3 regions of the Streptomyces sp. NPDC053427 genome follow, and region 2 is predicted to be linked to each of the others. Evidence: riboswitches for the same ligand, from Rfam matches in the RefSeq annotation. Region 2 holds a riboswitch; each other region holds the start of a gene.
The links. A riboswitch is a leader RNA that binds a small molecule or an ion and turns the genes downstream of it on or off. The one in region 2 is predicted to bind cyclic di-AMP.
Positions count from the first base shown of each region.

Region 1: linked by a shared signal. The riboswitch ahead of ACIGWZ_RS38045 (M23 family metallopeptidase) and the one ahead of ACIGWZ_RS25080 (transglycosylase family protein) in region 2 are both predicted to bind cyclic di-AMP.
Region 3: linked by a shared signal. The riboswitch ahead of ACIGWZ_RS36555 (M23 family metallopeptidase) and the one ahead of ACIGWZ_RS25080 (transglycosylase family protein) in region 2 are both predicted to bind cyclic di-AMP.

Region 1 covers NZ_JBITYA010000019.1:109,146-114,750, forward strand. Annotated here, with positions in the region: gene ACIGWZ_RS38030 (serine/threonine-protein kinase) at 1-604, shown strand, start outside; gene ACIGWZ_RS38035 (PP2C family protein-serine/threonine phosphatase) at 741-1,874, shown strand; gene ACIGWZ_RS38040 (DUF2332 family protein) at 1,876-3,018, opposite strand; cyclic di-AMP (ydaO/yuaA leader) riboswitch at 3,478-3,611, shown strand; gene ACIGWZ_RS38045 (M23 family metallopeptidase) at 3,623-4,789, shown strand; gene ACIGWZ_RS38050 (aldo/keto reductase) at 4,911-5,605, shown strand, end outside.
Region 2 covers NZ_JBITYA010000009.1:112,138-117,742, forward strand. Annotated here, with positions in the region: gene ACIGWZ_RS25060 (exopolyphosphatase) at 1-52, opposite strand, end outside; gene ACIGWZ_RS25065 (DUF501 domain-containing protein) at 49-609, opposite strand; gene ACIGWZ_RS25070 (septum formation initiator family protein) at 726-1,193, opposite strand; gene eno (phosphopyruvate hydratase) at 1,317-2,597, opposite strand; gene ACIGWZ_RS25080 (transglycosylase family protein) at 2,948-3,610, opposite strand; cyclic di-AMP (ydaO/yuaA leader) riboswitch at 3,617-3,827, opposite strand; gene ACIGWZ_RS25085 (transglycosylase family protein) at 4,038-5,213, opposite strand; gene ACIGWZ_RS25090 (cytochrome P450) at 5,284-5,605, opposite strand, start outside.
Region 3 covers NZ_JBITYA010000017.1:83,843-89,447, reverse strand. Annotated here, with positions in the region: gene ACIGWZ_RS36570 (GNAT family N-acetyltransferase) at 1-936, opposite strand, end outside; gene ACIGWZ_RS36565 (HPr family phosphocarrier protein) at 1,086-1,367, shown strand; gene ACIGWZ_RS36560 (GntR family transcriptional regulator) at 1,716-2,405, opposite strand; gene ACIGWZ_RS36555 (M23 family metallopeptidase) at 2,612-3,424, opposite strand; cyclic di-AMP (ydaO/yuaA leader) riboswitch at 3,437-3,593, opposite strand; gene ACIGWZ_RS36550 (M16 family metallopeptidase) at 3,836-5,203, opposite strand; gene ACIGWZ_RS36545 (M16 family metallopeptidase) at 5,242-5,605, opposite strand, start outside.

The DNA of each region.
Region 1 (5,605 bases), on a different contig from region 2:
TACGGCGCTGTGGTCCGCCGCAGTGGTGGTGGTCGCCGCCACCGTGACGGGCGGCGTACTGCTGTGGCCCGAGGGCGGCGCCGCTCCGAAGAGCCCCCGCCCGGCCGCGGCGGGATCCACCGGTCACGCGCCGAGTGGCAGCCCTACTCCGCCGCCACCGCTTCCCGCCGGATACCACCTTGTGAAGGCCGGCCAGGGTTTCTCCGTACCCGTACCGGACGGCTGGCAGCCCAAGGACATGCCCGGCGGTGAAATCGCCTATCTGGACCCGACCCGGCGGGTGGGCCTGAGGGTCAACGTCGTCGAGTTCGCCGGGTCCGATCCCGTCCGGCACTGGCGTGACACGGAAGAGGCCCAGACGCGTCGGGACAACCGGAACTACGAGCGGGTGCGGATGGCTCCCACGACGTTCCGGGGACGGCCCGCGGGGTACTGGGAGTTCACGTTCGACGGCACGCTGCGGGAGTACCGGGCGGTGGAGTTGGCGTTCTCCGGCACCGACGGCACGCAGTACGTCGTCTACCTCTCCGCGCCGAACGAACAGTGGCACGCGTACCGGCCGGTCTTCGACAACGCCGTCAAGGGAATCCGTCTTCGCGGATAGCCTCCGGGGCGCCGCCCGTGCCCGTGACCCGTACGGCCCATGACGATTCGCCGACCGGGCCGGTACCCGAAACCCTTGGGACGTCGGAGGCCTTGGCGGTGGCGAGAGCCTGGGCAGTGGGAAGAGGCCGGTGCGGATGCTTCGAGGCGGCGGGAACCGCGCGGGCGAGAGGGAGGAGCGCCGCGCCCGGACGTCGTCGCGCGGTCGCCGCCTGGCCCGCTGGCTGCCCGCCGTCCTGATAGCCGGCGGCGTGGCCTTCGACGTGGGCACGCCGCCCCAGTACACCGCCGCCCCGTTCTTCTCCGCCGCTCCCCTGGTCGCGGCGCCCCTCTACTCCCTGGCCGGTACGGCCGTCACGGTCGCGGTGGCGCTCGTGGGCGAGTTCCTCATCGCCATGTACCACAGCACCCAGGACAACACCCAGTCCGTCACCGAGGCCCTGACCGTCCTGGTCGTCGCCTTCCTGGCGCTCGCCATCAACCGGGTCGTCCGGCGCAGCGACGCCCGCCTCGCCTCCGTACGCGATGTCGCCGAGGCCGCCCAGCGGGCCCTGCTGCCCACCCCGCCCGACCGGATCGGCGGGTTCGCGGTCGCCGCGCGCTATGTGGCCGCGCAGGCCGACGCGCGCATCGGCGGCGATCTCTATGCGGTGCAGGAGACCCCGCACGGCGTACGGCTGATCGTCGGCGATGTCCGGGGCAAGGGGCTGGAGGCGGTGGAGGCCGCGGTGATCGTCATCGGAGCCTTCCGGGAGGCGGCCGAACAGGAGGCCACCTTGGAGGCGGTGGCGGGCCGGCTGGAGCGGGCGCTGCAACGGGAGGGCGGGCGGCGCGCGGGGCTGGACCAGTTCGAGGGGTTCACCACGGCCGTTCTGGTGGAGATCCCGTCCGGCACCCGCTCCGTCCTGCGCCTCCTCAACCGCGGCCATCCGGCCCCGCTGCTGCTCTCCCCCGACGGCGGGCTGTGCGAACTGCCCCCCGCCTCGCCCGCGCTGCCGCTGGGGATGAGCGACGTCGCCGGGTGGCCGGACCGGGTGGACGAGACGTTCTTCCCGGCCGGTTCGCTGCTGCTGCTGTTCACGGACGGTGTGACCGAGGCCAGGGACCGGACCGGCTGCTTCTACGACGCGCCCGACCGGCTGCGCGGCCGCCACTTCCCCGGGCCGGACGCCCTCCTGGACACCCTGGCCGCGGACGTCGCCCGGCATACGGGCGGGGCGCAGGCGGACGACATGGCGCTGCTGGCGGTGCAGCGGCCGCTGGGGGAGTAGTTCATCCGGCCGGCGCGACCTCGGGGAGCCAGTGCAGGCTCTCGCCGTCCGGGCCGGTGAGGGCGACCGGGCGCTCGTCCAGCGCGAGGGTCAGCAGCCGGGCGTCCTCGGGGCGCAGGGCCCGGTGGGCCGGGGCGGTGATCCAGGGCAGGACGGTGTGGTGCTCGTGGGAGACCCAGTGGCCGGGGCCGTCCCGCTCGGCGAGCAGCGACCGTACGAGAGCGGCGAACTCCTCGCGGCGGGCGAGCGGGAGGGAGGCCAGGGCGGCCGTGTGGAAGATGACCAGCGTCGCCTCGGGCGGGGCCTCGGCGGCCAGCGCGGGCAGCGCGTCGAGGGGATCGCCGCGCACGATCCGGGGGCGGGGCGCGGGGCGTACGGCTTCCACGGCGGCCGCGAGCCGGTCGGCGCGGTTCCGGCCGTGGAAGCCGTGGGCGCTGTGGCCCCCGTACCCGTCCCCGGGCCAGAGCAGGGACTGGAGCCAGCGGAGGTCGTCGCGGTCGGCGACCGGGTCGAGCGGGTCGGGGTCGATGCCGGCGCGCCAGGCGATGTCGGGGAGGCGGGTGGGGGCCTGCGGCGCGGCGGGGACGGAGCCGTGACCGGCGCCGCTCGTCCGGCACACGAACGTCACCGGGCTCCCGGGCGCCCCGCATTCCGTCCCGTGGCCCGCGCCGTCCCCCTCGTAGCGGTACCGGTACCGATCGGGCTGCAGGCACAGTCCCGCCCCCGCCCCGACCTCCAGCAGCGCCAGCGGCTGCGGCAGGCGGGCGAGGAGCGGCAGCAGCGTGGCGCAGTGCGCCGGGTCACTGGTCCGCTCGGCGCGCCCCATGATGACGGCACGGACCTCGTCCCAGTGCCGGACGGTCCACTCGCGCCAGCGTCCGTACGCCGTCTCGTCGCGCGGTCCCAGCTCGGCGTGCGGCCCGTCGAGGTAGCGGACGGCGGCCAGGAGGAGGGTGGGCCGCTGGGCGTTCCCGGCCGGCAGCGATCCCGACAACAGGTCGCAGAACTCCGCGTCGTGGCTGATCCGGGCGGTCAACTCCGCGTGGGCGTCGGACCGTCCCCGCGCCTGGTTCCAGGAGAACTCCCGGTACCGATCCGCCACTGTCTGCGCGCTGTTCACGACGTTGACCACGTTGACGACCATGATCCGACGTTACTGCTCTCACGCTCCGTAATGGGCGGGCACCCCTCCGCATAACAACTGACGCACAATCACCGGAAGATCGTTTACTGAATCCCGGTCAAGTCGCCCGCTTTGTTCCCGCCGTGGGCGAAAAAGTCCACGCCAAAGCTCATCCGGAGCGCATACGGATTCCCCGGAAGGCTTGGAAAACGACCGTGGTCTCTATTACTGTCCGATAACGGAGCGCGGTCGTCCCAGCCGTCGCAAGAGGCGGCACCGCGCGCCGACGCCGAATCCCGCAAGCGCACGCCATGCACGTCACGCACGTCATCACGGCACGCAGGACCACCCGTACGGACCGAGCGCATGTGCACGACGGGCGCCAGTGGGCACTGAACAGCGCCGACCGGCACCGCCCCACATGACCGCTGGCTCCGCGCGATTCGCACCTGTGCACCGTCTGCACCATCCGCACGGCATGCATGAACTGCACCGAGGGAACCGGGGAACCACCACCTTGGGGTGAATCGGACGCCTCCCACCAGAGGCGCCCGTAGGAGACCTTCCTGCTCCGAACCCGTCAGCTAACCCGGTAGGCGTGAAGGAAGGAAAGGAGTGCGCCCCCGTGGCGTCCAACAGGCCTGCCCCCGAGGCTCCGTCCGCCGGCGACCTCGATCACCGGGATCCGTTCGACGACGAAGGCCGTTTCGACGGCTCCGGTGTCGTCTACCAGGGCGGCGACCGCGAACGCGACGGCGCGCGTGACGGCGAGGGACCGTGGGAGGAGTGGAACCCCACCGAGGAGTCCGTCCGCTCCGTCCGCGGCAAGCACCGGGTGGCCAAGCAGCGCGGCAGCGGACTCGCGCGCAGCGGTACGGTCCTGGGCGTCGGCGTCATCGCGGCGGTCGGCGCGGGCGGCATGGCCACGGCCGAGGGCCGCCCGCCGGTCCCGATCTCGATGCCCGACATCGGCGGCATGGCCCACGACATCGCCGAGAATCTGCCGGACGCCGAGTCCCTCCCCGGCATCGGCGGCCTCATATCCGACTCCGGGCCGTCGCACTCCGCCGCGGACGCCGACTCCGCGCCCGCCGCCGGCCCTCTCACCCAGGCGGGCCTGACCCGGCACGAGGCGGCCCAGGGCACCGGCGCCGGCGAGGCGCTGCGCCACCGCATCCTCCAGCAGGCCGACGCGCAGCAGGGCGCCGCCGAGCAGGAGGCCCGCGACGCCGCCGAATCGGCCGCCGTCGATCAGGCCGCGAAGGCCGCCGCCGCGCACCACGAGGCGGCCGAGAAGGCCGCGGCCGCCAAGCAGGCGGCGGAGCTCAAGGCCAAGCGCGAGGCGGCGGAGGCGGCCCGCAGAAAGGCGGAGGCCGAACGCCTCGCCGAACTGGCCAAGAGCTTCATCACCCCGGTGACCTCCTTCACCCTCACCGCCAGCTTCGGCCAGGCCGGCGACCGCTGGGCCGCGGACCACACCGGACAGGACTTCGCCGCACCGACCGGCACTCCCGTCAAGGCAGTTCACTCCGGCACCATCACCCAGGCGGGCTGGGCCGGTTCGTACGGCTACCGCCTCGTCCTCACCCTCGACGACGGCACCGAGCTCTGGTTCTGCCACCTGTCCTCCATGGTGAAGACCTCCGGCAAGGTCAACACCGGCGATGTCATCGCCCGCGTCGGCGCCACCGGCAACGTCACCGGCCCGCACCTCCACCTGGAGGTCCGCCCGGGAGCCGGCGACCCGATCGACCCGATGCCGTGGCTGCGGGACCACGGGGTGAACGTCTGACGTACCGGGGGGAGGGGCCGGCGTCCCTGGGTGGGGCCGGCTCCCTTGGAAGGGGGAGCGGCCGCCCGGGAATAGCCCCCGCCCGGGAATAACCCCCCGCTCCCCAACGTTGCAGAATCGCATGACTGCGATACGCAAACCCCTCGGCTCGCTCTCCGTCTCGTCCCTGTCCCTCGGCGGCAATGTCTTCGGCTGGACGGCGGACGAGGCCGAGTCCTTCGCCGTACTCGACGCGTACGTCGCCGGCGGGGGCAACTTCATCGACACCGCCGACGTCTACTCGGCCTGGGCCCCCGGGAACAACGGCGGTGAGTCGGAGACCGTCATCGGCAACTGGCTGGCCTCCCGCGGCAATCGCTCCGACGTCATCATCGCCACGAAGGTGGGCGCGCCCTCGAACCCTCACCTCAAGGGGCTGTCCGCCGCCACCATCAAGGCCGCGGTCGACGCATCCCTCACCCGCCTGCGTACCGACTACATCGACCTCTACTACACCCACTTCGACGACGAGTCCGTCGAGGTCGGGGAATTCCTCACCACCCTCGACGACCTCGTCCGGGCCGGCAAGGTCCGCGAGATCGCCGCCTCCAACATCTCGGCGAAGCGGCTGGAGGAGTCCCTGGCCTTCTCCGCCCGCGAGGGCGTGGCCCGTTACGTGGCCCTCCAGCCCCACTACAACCTGGTCTCCCGCGACACCTACGAGGGCGAACTCGCCGACGTGGCCGCCCGCCACGGCCTGGCCGCGGTCCCGTACTTCGCCCTCGCCTCCGGCTTCCTGACCGGCAAGTACCGCCCGGGCAACACCGTCGACAGCGC
Region 2 (5,605 bases):
CCAGCAGCCGGATGGAGTTCGTCCCGCAGTCGATGGCGGCGACCCGCGTCACGTGGCGTCTCCTTCAGGTCCTTCGGCGGATCCGGGGGCGTCCGGGCACGGGCTGACGCACGGCCCCTTCTTCCACCATTCCGGAAGCATGGCGATGGCCTCGTCGCCCAGCGGGTTGACGCCGGGGCCGGCCGCGAGCGAGTGGCCGACGAGGACGTGCAGGCACTTGACCCGGTCGGGCATGCCACCCGCGCTGGGGAAGCCCTGCAGCACGTCGATGGCGTCCCGGCGCCGGATGTAGTCCTCGTGGGCCGCGCGGTAGGCGGCGGCCAGCTCCGGGTCGGTCTTCAGCCGCTCGGACATCTCCTTCATCACGCCGTTGGCCTCCAGCGTGCCGATCGCGGAGGCCGCGCGCGGGCACGTGAGGTAGTAGAGCGTGGGGAAGGGCGTGCCGTCCTCCAGGCGGGGCGCCGTCTCGACGACGTCCGGCTGCCCGCAGGGACAGCGGTGCGCGATGGTGCGCAGGCCGCGCGGCGGGCGGCCCAGCTGCTCCTTGAAGGCGGCGATGTCCGCGGCGGTGGGCTCGGTGGGCTCGGTCTGGGGCGGGGCGGTGTCCATGTGCGCTTTCGGTGGGATGGGGTGAGGTGGGTGCGAGGGGGTGTGGGCTCCCTCTTATGACAGTACGGGGCTGCCGCTGCGCGGCCGTACCGGCCGGGGCTCCGTGACCGTGGCGGCTACCGCCTGTTCGCGGCATCGACGTCGGCCCACAGGTTCTCGTACCAGGGCCGCTGGGCCGCCCGGGGCGCCTTCTTGGCCGGGCCGGTGCCGGAGCCGTCCTGGACGATGTAGCCGGTCTCGCCCGGCTTGACGAAGTGCAGATGGCGGCGGGCCTGCTGTTCGACATAGGCCGGGTCCTGCCAGCGGGACTTCTGGTCGCGCAGGCCGTCGAGCGTCCTGGCGGCGTTGTCGGCCTTGCGGCGCTGATCGGCGATGTCCGAGCGCTGGGAGACGTATTGCCGTATCGGGTAGGCGAGCGCGACGACCAGCGAGCACATCACCAGCGCCAGCAGCGCGGCGCGGCCGGTGAGGCGGTTGCGGCGGGGCGGGCGGGCGCGGTAGACGCGGGCGGCCGCTCCGGACTCGACAAGCACAGCACCGAGCGCCTTGAGCCGGGTCGCGGTCGAGAACCGGTCCGCGGGCACGTCGCCTCCCCTTCCGTCGTCCGGACGCCGTAACCACGTACGTCCCCGGCAACGGTACGGGACCGTTGCCGGGGACGCGGGGAAGACCGGAGCACTCGGCCGTCGGCCGTGTGCCCTGAGCCGTCAGCCCTTGAAACGCGGGAAGGCGGAGCGGCCCGCGTACACCGCCGCGTCGTCGAGGATCTCCTCGATGCGCAGCAGCTGGTTGTACTTGGCGACGCGCTCGGAGCGGGCCGGGGCGCCGGTCTTGATCTGGCCGCAGTTGGTGGCGACGGCGAGGTCGGCGATGGTGACGTCCTCGGTCTCACCGGAGCGGTGCGACATCATGCACTTGAAGCCGTTGCGCTGGGCCAGCTCGACGGCGTCCAGGGTCTCGGTCAGCGAGCCGATCTGGTTGACCTTGACCAGGAGGGCGTTGGCGGAGTTCTCCTCGATGCCGCGGGCGAGGCGCTCGGGGTTGGTGACGAAGAGGTCGTCGCCGACGAGCTGGACCTTGGCGCCGAGCTTCTCGGTGATGACGTTCCAGCCGGCCCAGTCGTCCTCGAACAGCGGGTCCTCGATGGAGACCAGCGGGTAGGCCGCCACCAGCTCCTCGTAGTACTCGGTCATCTCGGCGGCCGAGCGGTCCTTGCCCTCGAACTGGTACTTGCCGTCCTTGTAGAACTCGGAGGCGGCGACGTCCAGGGCGAGCGCGATGTCCTGGCCGGGGGCGTAACCGGCTTCCTTGATGGCCTCGAGGATGAGGTCGAGGGCCTCGCGGTTGGAGCCGAGGTTCGGGGCGAAGCCGCCCTCGTCGCCCAGGCCGGTGGCCAGACCCTTGGCCTTCAGGACCTTCTTGAGGGTGTGGTAGACCTCGGCGCCCCAGCGCAGCGCCTCGGAGAAGGACTCCGCGCCGATCGGGGCGATCATGAACTCCTGGATGTCCACGTTGGAGTCGGCGTGCGAGCCGCCGTTCAGGATGTTCATCATCGGGACGGGCAGGACGTGCGCGTTCGGGCCACCGAGGTAGCGGAACAGCGGGAGGTCGCTGGCCTCGGAGGCGGCGTGCGCGACGGCGAGGGAGACGCCCAGGATGGCGTTGGCGCCGAGGGAGCCCTTGTTGTCGGTGGCGTCCAGGTCGAACATCGCCTGGTCGATCAGCCGCTGCTCGGTCGCGTCGTAGCCGACGAGCTCCGGGCCGATCTGCTCGATGACGGCCAGGACGGCCTTTTCGACGCCCTTGCCGAGGTAGCGGTTCGGGTCACCGTCGCGGAGCTCGATGGCCTCGAAGGCGCCGGTCGAGGCGCCGGACGGCACGGCGGCACGGCCGGTGCTGCCGTCGTCGAGGCCGACCTCGACCTCGACCGTGGGATTACCTCGCGAGTCGAGAATTTCGCGGGCTACGACGACGTCGATGGACGGCACGTTGTCTCCTTCAGGGGTGTCTGGAGTTCTGCAGCACGAGCCTAACGGCCCCGGGCAGATCCGCTTGCCGTCGGCCCGCTCCGTGGGACGAAAAGGTGCCCAGATGCCCAGTTCACGGGATGTTTGGGTGCATTGTTCGCCGAACGGGGAAAACGCGGGAAGCCGCTGGTGGGCGGGGTGGTACCGGAAGGGGGTGCGGATCGGGGTGCGGCGGGGCGTAAGGAGTGACGCCCGCCCGGCGCATGGAGAAGCCCCGCCGCGGCGCGCTGGGGGGGGAAGCGCGCCGGGCGGGGCCGGCTCGGGGGAAGCGGGCCCGTCGCCGGGTCCGCGGGGTCCCGGTGGGGGACGGCTCAGATGCTGAGCTGCTGGCCCGGGAAGATCAGGTTCGGGTTGCCGCCGATGACGGACTTGTTGTTCGCGTAGACCGACTTCCAGGTGGTGCCGTGCGCCTTGGCGATCTTGGCGAGGGTGTCACCGGACTTGACGGTGTAGTTGCCGTGGCCGTGCGGCTTCTGCGGGGCCGGCTTGGCCTTCTCCTGCTTCGGGGCCTGCTCCTGCTTCGGGGCCGGCTGGGTCTGCTTCGGCGCGGGCTGGGCCTTCTTGACCTCGGCCTTGGTGGAGGTGTCGAGGTCGGGGGACGGACCACCGGCGGTCAGGTTGCCGGCACCGGCGCAGGACCAGGCGCCCGGGCCCTGGATGGCGAGGAGCTTCTCGGCGGCGGCGATCTGCTGGGCCTTGGTGGCCAGGTCGGCGCGGGCCGCGTACTGGGTGCCACCGGCGGCGGCCCAGCTGGAGTTCGAGAACTGGAGGCCGCCGTAGTAGCCGTTGCCGGTGTTGATCGACCAGTTGCCGCCGGACTCGCACTGGGCGACCTTGTCCCAGGTGGCGACGGACGCGGCGGAGGCGGAGGTGGCGCCCATCATCGGGACGGCGACGGCGGCACCGGCGACACCGGCGAGGGTGGCGATGCGGACGGCCTTGGACGGACGACGGTGCTTGCCCTTGTTCAGCATGTGCGTTCGTTTCCTCACCGACGCCTGCGAGGTGAGCTGTCGGGTTCGGGCCATGTGAGTTGCCCGGCCGTGTGTGCTGCACACACGGCTTCACCCCAAGCCGGTTGACCCGCTTTCACGGGTGGGGCCGGCACTTACCTTGGGTCCCCCGCTCCTGCCTTCGGCGCTTGCGCGTCGACTGCCTGCGATCACCGGCAGGATTCGGCGTGTGATCGAAGGGCCCGCTTTGCGAGCGGTCCTGACCGTAATCAGTAATCCTCTTGGTGTTCAAACCCCACTATCTGAACCAAGTTGACCGTTTTTGATCATCGGAGGCGCATATTTCCGCAGGTGGGCCCGGGTGCGGAATCCGGCCGACGAGCCGGACACCGCACCCCGGAACGAGACGCTTGTCTCACTTTCGCCAAAAGGGACGAACTGGCGGTAACTACCCTTTCGCGTGCCCGAGATCGAGCAGCTGACCTGGGCGGATCAGGTCCGCGTCGACCCCGACGACCTTCTCGTTGCGCTCGTAGAGCGCGGGCCAGCCGCCCGGCAGATCGTGGGCCTGGGCGATGGCTGACAGGGTGTCACCGCGGCGGACGGTGTAGTCGCTGGCGGGGGCGGACGGGTCCGCACCGGAGTCCGCGCCGGGCTCCGCGCCGGGGTCCGTGCGGTGGTCGTCGCCGCCGCGGGAGGCGTGGCGGCCGGCGGGCCGGTCGGCGTCGCCCGCACCCTTGCCGCCCTTGCCGCCCTCGCCGTCGCCCTTGCCACCCGGGCTCTCGTCGGCGCCGCCGCGATGCTTGCCCTTGGCGGGGGTCTCCGGTGCGGCGGGGCCGCCGTCGCCGTCCTGACGGCCGTCCTCGTCGCCCGCACGGGAGGGGTCGGACGGGTCGGAGGGGCCGGACGGGTCACCGGGGTCCGTCGCGTCCGGGGCCGACGGGGACGGCGTCGCGTCGTCGGCGTCGCCGCCGGAGGGTTCGTCGGAGGGGCCGTCGGAGGGTTCGTCGGACGGGCCGGACGGATCGTCCGGGTCAGCGGTGTCCGACGGCTTGGGCCGCGGGGTGCTCGTGCTGCCCGGGTTGACCTCCGGCGCCCGGCCGTCCTTGGTCAGCCCCGCGTTCACCGCGCAGCTCGGCCAGGCGTCCGGGCCGCGGTCGTCGAGGATGGATTCGGCGACGGCTATCTGCTGGGCGCGGCTGGCGAGGTCCGGGCGCGAGGCGTACGCGGTCCCGCCGTACTGCTCCCACATCTCCTGGGTCAGCTGGAGGCCGCCGTAGAAGCCGTTGCCGGAGGCGGCGCTCCACATCCCGCCGCTCTCGCACTGCGCGACCTTGTCCCAGGTCGCGGTGTCGGCGGCGTGCGCACCGCTCGCGCCGAGCAGCGGCAGTGCGAGGCCGGCGCCGGTCACTCCCGCCGCGACAAAGAGGGCCGGTGCCTGACGGGGGCGACGATGTCGGCCGTTCCCGGAGCGCATGCAGTTGCCTTTCGAGCGGCGGATGACGTGCTGGAGTTGTCTCCGAGCCGGCGCGGTACGGCGGACCCGTACGGCGAACGCGTACGCCCCGTCGAACCCCTGGCCGATTCGGTGGATCGAAAGGTAGCCGGGGTCACGGGTAGTCACAAGTCGGTGTAGCCGAGATCACGCGCAGGTCACGCAACTGACCCTCCGTCACCACACGGGTATCTGCTGGTCAGGCCCGCTCCGCGGAAGCCTCCGGCGTGAACTCCACCGGCAGCGACCGCAGTCCGCGCATGATGAGCCCGCCGCGCCAGCGCAAATCGCCCGGTTCCGCGGCAAGTCGGATGTCCGGAAGGCGCGTCAGCAGCGTCGCGAGGGCCGCCTGCCCCTCCAGCCGGGCGAGCGGTGCGCCCAGGCAGTAGTGGATGCCGTGTCCGTAACCGAGATGCTGGTTGTCACGCCGGGTGAGGTCGAGGACGTCCGGCTCGGCGAAGCGCGTGGGGTCGCGGTCGGCGGCGGCCAGCACCACCAGGACCGGGTCCCCCTCGGCGATC
Region 3 (5,605 bases), on a different contig from region 2:
CTCGGCGTATCCGGAGGACAGGATCAGCACGCCCTGGACGCCGTGTTCGCCGCAGTCGCGGACCACATCGGGAACGTGGGCCGCGGGCACGGCGATGACCGCCAGATCGACCGGGTCGGGGATCTCCCGCAGCGAGCGGGCGGCGGGTACGCCTTCGGGCTCGAGGCGGTCCATGCCCTCGGGGAAGGCGTGGTTGACGGCATGGGCGCGGCCGGTGAAGCCGGAGTCGAGGAGGTTGCGAAGGGCGGAGCGGCCGACGCCCCCGGGGGCGCGGCCCGTCCCGATGACGGCGACCGAGCCCGGGGCGAGCAGCCGCTGGACGGAGCGGGCCTCGGCGCGCTGCTCCCGGCCGCGCATCACGGCCATGGACTGCTCGGTCGGCTCCAGGTCGAATTCCAGCCGGACCACGCCGTCCTCGAACGTGCGCTTCTGGGTGTAGCCGGCGTCCGTGAACACCTTGATCATCTTGGAGTTCGCGGGCAGCACCTCGGCGGCGAACCGGCGAATGCCGCGCTCACGGGCCACCGCGGCGATGTGCTCCAGGAGGGCGGAGGCGACGCCGCGGCCCTGGTGGGCGTCCTGGACCAGGAAGGCGACCTCGGCCTGGTCGTCCTCGGGGTCCTTGGCGGGCAGCCCCTGGTCGTTGATCCGGTCGTAGCGGACGGTGGCGATGAACTCGCCGCCGACGGTGGCGGCGAGGCCGACCCGGTCGACGTAGTCATGGTGGGTGAAACGGTGGACGTCACGGTCGGACAGGCGCGGGTAGGGCGCGAAGAAGCGGTAGTACTTCGACTCGTCCGAGACCTGCTCGTAGAACGAGACCAGCCGTGCGGCGTCATCGGGCGTGATGGGTCGGATCTGCGCCGTGCCGCCGTCGCGCAGCACCACGTCGGCTTCCCAGTGGGTCGGGTACGCGTGGTGCGGCTGCGTCTGCATGCGGACAAGCGTACGGCGGGGCACCGACAACCGGCTCGGCATGCGTACGCTCGATGCCAACGGAGCGCTGCCGGAGCGTCGCCGGAGCACTCCCGGCAGCGTGAGAGAATGGTCTAGACAACTGTCACGCGACTTGAAGGGCATCCCCAATGGCTGAGCGCCGCGTCAATGTCGGCTGGGCAGAGGGCCTGCACGCCCGCCCCGCCTCGATCTTCGTCCGTGCGGCCACCGCGGCCGGCATTCCGATGACGATCGCCAAGGCCGATGGCAACCCCGTCAACGCGGCCTCCATGCTCGCGGTTCTGGGTCTGGGCGCCCAGGGCGGCGAGGAGATCGTGCTGGCCTCCGACGCCGAAGGGGCCGAGGCCGCGCTCGACCGCCTGGCGAAGCTCGTCTCCGAGGGCCTGGAAGAGCTCCCCGAGACGGTCTGACGGTCCGGGTCCCTCGGGATTCCCTGTTTTCTCCGCCTGCGGCCCCGCGGCGGCGACCGGAAACGGTTGCCGCCGCGGGGCCGTTTTGCCGGGGGCGGCATCAGCGGGCCGGTTTCGCTGCGGGACTTTCGCTGCACGGGTTTACTGAACCGCATTCACCGTACGGGCATGCCGAAATAATGGATCGCCGATTATTCGCGGCAGGAATACACGACAGGCAAGAATGTACGTCGGACAGGAATGCACATCGGGGCAGGAATGCACGGCGGAAATACCGGCATCGCGAACGGCAGGCACCCTCACCCGCCCCGGCGGGAATTCCCTACCCCTTTGTATACGGCCCGGATGTTAATTGCGGGCACGCGCCGTGTTGACGGGTCGTTTCGCGTCCCTCACCGCGGGTGCGGCGGGGCGGCGCAACCGGTACACCGGGAGGGAGCGTTCGACATGAGCCGCCATCAGGGCGCGGGCCCGCTCCGCATCCCCTTTGGCCACCGCGTCCAGCACCGCACCGTGCTCGTCCCACGAGTCGACGGCCCGCGCGGGAAGTTCCACCGTGTACATCCACTCGATCTTGCGCCGCAGCTGGGTGAGCAGCGCCGTCAGGCTGGCGCTGCCGGCCGCCTGGGCGAGCGTCTCGTGGAACCAGCCGTCCAGTTGGCGCACGTCCGCGGGGTGACCGTGCCGGGCCCGCTCGCGGCCGAGCCGTACGAGACCGCGTAGCACCTTCAGGTGGGCGGGGCTGCGGCGGACGGCGGCACGGGCGGCGCCCAGCGGCTCCAACAGGGCGCGGATGTCCAGGAGATCGGCCGCTTCCTGCTCGGTGGGCTCGGCGACGCAGGCGCCCGCATGGTGGCGGGTGGTGACGAAGCCCTCGGACTGCAGGGTACGCAGCGCCTCGCGGACCGGGACTCTGGAGACGCCGTAGCGGGCCGCGAGAATTTCCTCGATCAGCCGGCTCCCCGGCGCAAGCGCACCGGAGACAATGTCGTCGCGAATCGCCGTGCACACCGCATGCGCGGAAAGATGGCCTCGCATCGTCCGTGCCTCCGCCGTAATCCCCGGGAAACTCCGCCGATCGGCGGGTTTTCCGTGACTCTATTCGACCGGGACGAGATTTCCGACGGGCTCCGGGAATTCAGGGATATTTTTTGGCCACGGGGCGGGACGGCCGGCGCCTGCCGCGCACCGGATACGCGGAAGCCCCGGCCGTCGGCCGGGGCTCCACCAGGACGCGTGGGGCGTCAGACGCCGACGCCGTGCGCGCGCAGGTACGCGATCGGGTCGATGTCCGAACCGTAGTCGGGGCCGGTGCGGGCCTCGAAGTGGAGGTGCGGACCGGTGACGTTGCCGGTGGCACCCGAGAGGCCTATCTGCTGGCCGGGAGTGACGGTCTGACCGACCGACACCCCGATGGACGACAGGTGGCCGTACTGGGTGTACGTGCCGTCGTGCATCTTGATCACGATGTTGTTGCCGTACGAGCCGCCCCAGCCGGCCTCGACGACGGTGCCCGAGCCGACGGTGTGGACGGAGGTGCCGGTGGCGGCGTGGAAGTCGATGCCGGTGTGGCTGCCGGAGGACCACAGGCCGCTGGAGGCCTTGTAGCCGGTGGAGACGTAGGAGCCGGCTATCGGGGCGACGAAGGCGTTGAGCCGCTTGCGCTCCGCGTCGCGGGCCGCGCGCTCCTTGGCCTCCCGCTCCTCCTTGGCCTTCGCCTCTGCCTTCTTCTTGGCGGCCTCGGCGAGCCGCTGGGCCTCGTCGGCCGCCTTCTTCGCCACGGCCGCGGCCCTCGCCTGCACCGCGGCGGCCTCGGCGGCCGTCTGCTGCGCGTCGGCCTGGGCCTCGACGCGGCTGGCGAGCTCGTCGCCCATCACGACGGCCTGCCGCAGGCCGGTGTCCTCGGCGTGCGTCTCGCCGGTGGCGGCCAGCGCCGGCGAGGCGACGGAGGCGACGACGCCGGAGGCCGCGAGGGTGGCGATGCCGGCGAACTTGCGGGTCGTACGAGCCGTGCGGCTGGCACGACGATGCTTCCCGGTGGCACGGGTGAACGCCATCTGGTGGCTTGTCCTTTCCTTCCTTCTCGCCTACCGGGTTAGCTGACGGGTTCGGAGCAGGAAGGTCTCCTACGGGCTCCTCCGGAGAGGGACCCGATTCACCCCAGGGGACGTGTGGGTCCCCGGCTCCCCTGGCTCGCGCCGTACGGGGACTCGGCGATGACTGTCCGGTGCCACTGTTGTGGCGGACCTGTGACGAACAGTCGGACCGACGCTAATCGGGACATCTTTCAATCGGCAAACAGAACCGGCGCTTTGTGCCGTACGCCACAAGGACACCGGGCAACCAGCCGCAACAATCCGGACATACGGCGGCTCCCGTGGTGGACGTGCACCACGGGAGCCGCTCTGTCGCTTCACGGCCGGCCGGATTCCCCAGCCGGTACCTGACCGGCAGTCAGCCGGCGGGGGTCAGCCGCCGACGACCGTCACCGTGCCGATGCCCAGTTCCCTGACGGGCTCCGTGATCTGCGCGGCGTCACCCACCAGGACCGTCACCAGGCGGTCCACGGGGAAGGCGCTGACGGCGGCCGCGGTCGCCTCGACCGTCCCGGTCTCGGCGAGCCGGGCGTACAGCTGCGCCTGGAAGTCGTCCGGGAGGTGCTGCTCCACCTGGTCGGCGAGCGTGCCGGCGACGGCCGCTGCGGTCTCGTACTTCAGCGGCGCGACGCCGACGAGGTTCTGCACGGCAACATCCCGCTCGGCGTCCGTCAGCCCCTCTGCCGCAAGGGTGCGCAGCACCTGCCAGAGGTCCTCGAGGGCCGGCCCCGTGGAGGCGGTGTCCACCGACCCGCTGATGGCGAGCATGGCGGCGCCGCTGCCGTCCGCCGACGAGCGCAGTACCTGGCCGAAGGCGCGCACCCCGTAGGTGTAGCCCTTCTCCTCGCGCAGCACCCGGTCCAGCCGGGAGGTGAGCGTGCCGCCCAGGCAGTACGTGCCGAGCACCTGCGCGGGCCAGACCCGATCGTGCCGGTCGGCGCCGATGCGGCCGATCAGCAGCTGCGTCTGGACGGCTCCGGGGCGGTCGACGATGACCACGCGGCCGGTGTCGTCGGCGGTGATCGCCGAGGGCTTCAGCGGCTCGGCGGTGGAGCCGCTCCAAGCGCTCAGGGTGTCGGCGAGCGCCGCCTGGAGGTCGACGCCGGTGAGGTCGCCGACGATGACGGCGGTGCCCGTGGCGGGCCGTACGTGGGCGTCGTAGAAGGCGCGGACCGCCGCGGCATCGATGCGCTCGACGGTCTCCTCGGTGCCCTGGCGGGGCCGCGACATCCGGGAAGTGGCCGGGAACAGCTCCTTGGACAGCGCCATCGCGGCCCGTCGCGCCGGGTTGGCGAGCTCGTGCGGGATCTCGTCGAGGCGGTTGCGTACCAGCCGCTCGATCTCGCTGTCAGGGAAGGCGGGGGCGCGCAGCGCGTCGGCGAGCAGACCGAGCGCGCGGGGCAGCCGCGACACCGGCACCTCGAGGGAGACCCGCAGGCCGGGGTGGTCGGCGTGCGCATCCAGGGTGGCGCCGCAGCGCTCCAGCTCGGCGGCGAACTCCTCGGCGTCGTGCTTGTCGGTGCCCTCGGACAGGGCGCGCGCCATGATCGTGGCGACGCCGTCCAGGCCCTCCGGCTCGGCCTCCAGAGGGGCGACGAGGTTGATCTCGACGGCGACGACCTGCTGGCCGGGACGGTGGCTGGTCAGGAGGGTGAGCCCGTTGGCGAGTTGGGAGCGCTCGGGGGCCGGGAAGGCCCAGGGCTTGGGCGCGCCGCCCTTGGGCTGGGGGTGGAAGTCCATGGCGGTCGCGGCGGAATCTGCGCGGGTGGTGGAGTCGCTCACCGGTCCTCCTCCTCCTTCTCGGTGTCGGCGGCCGGGTCGGCCGGGGCGGTCGGCTCGGTGGGCTCGTACACGAGCACCGCGCGGTTGTCGGGGCGCAGCCGGGCCTCGGCGACCGCCTGCACCTCCTCGGGAGTGATGTCCAGGACGCGCTGGACGGCACTCAGCGCAAGCTGCGGGTCACCGAACAGCACGGCGAAGCGGCACAGTTCGTCGGCGCGGCCGCTGACCGTGGCCAGGCGGTCCAGCCATTCGCGCTCCAACTGGGCCTGCGCGCGCTCCATCTCCTCCGGGGTCGGCCCCTCGGCGGCGAAGCGGGCCAGCTCCTCGTCGACGGCGCTCTCGATGGCGGGTACCTCCACG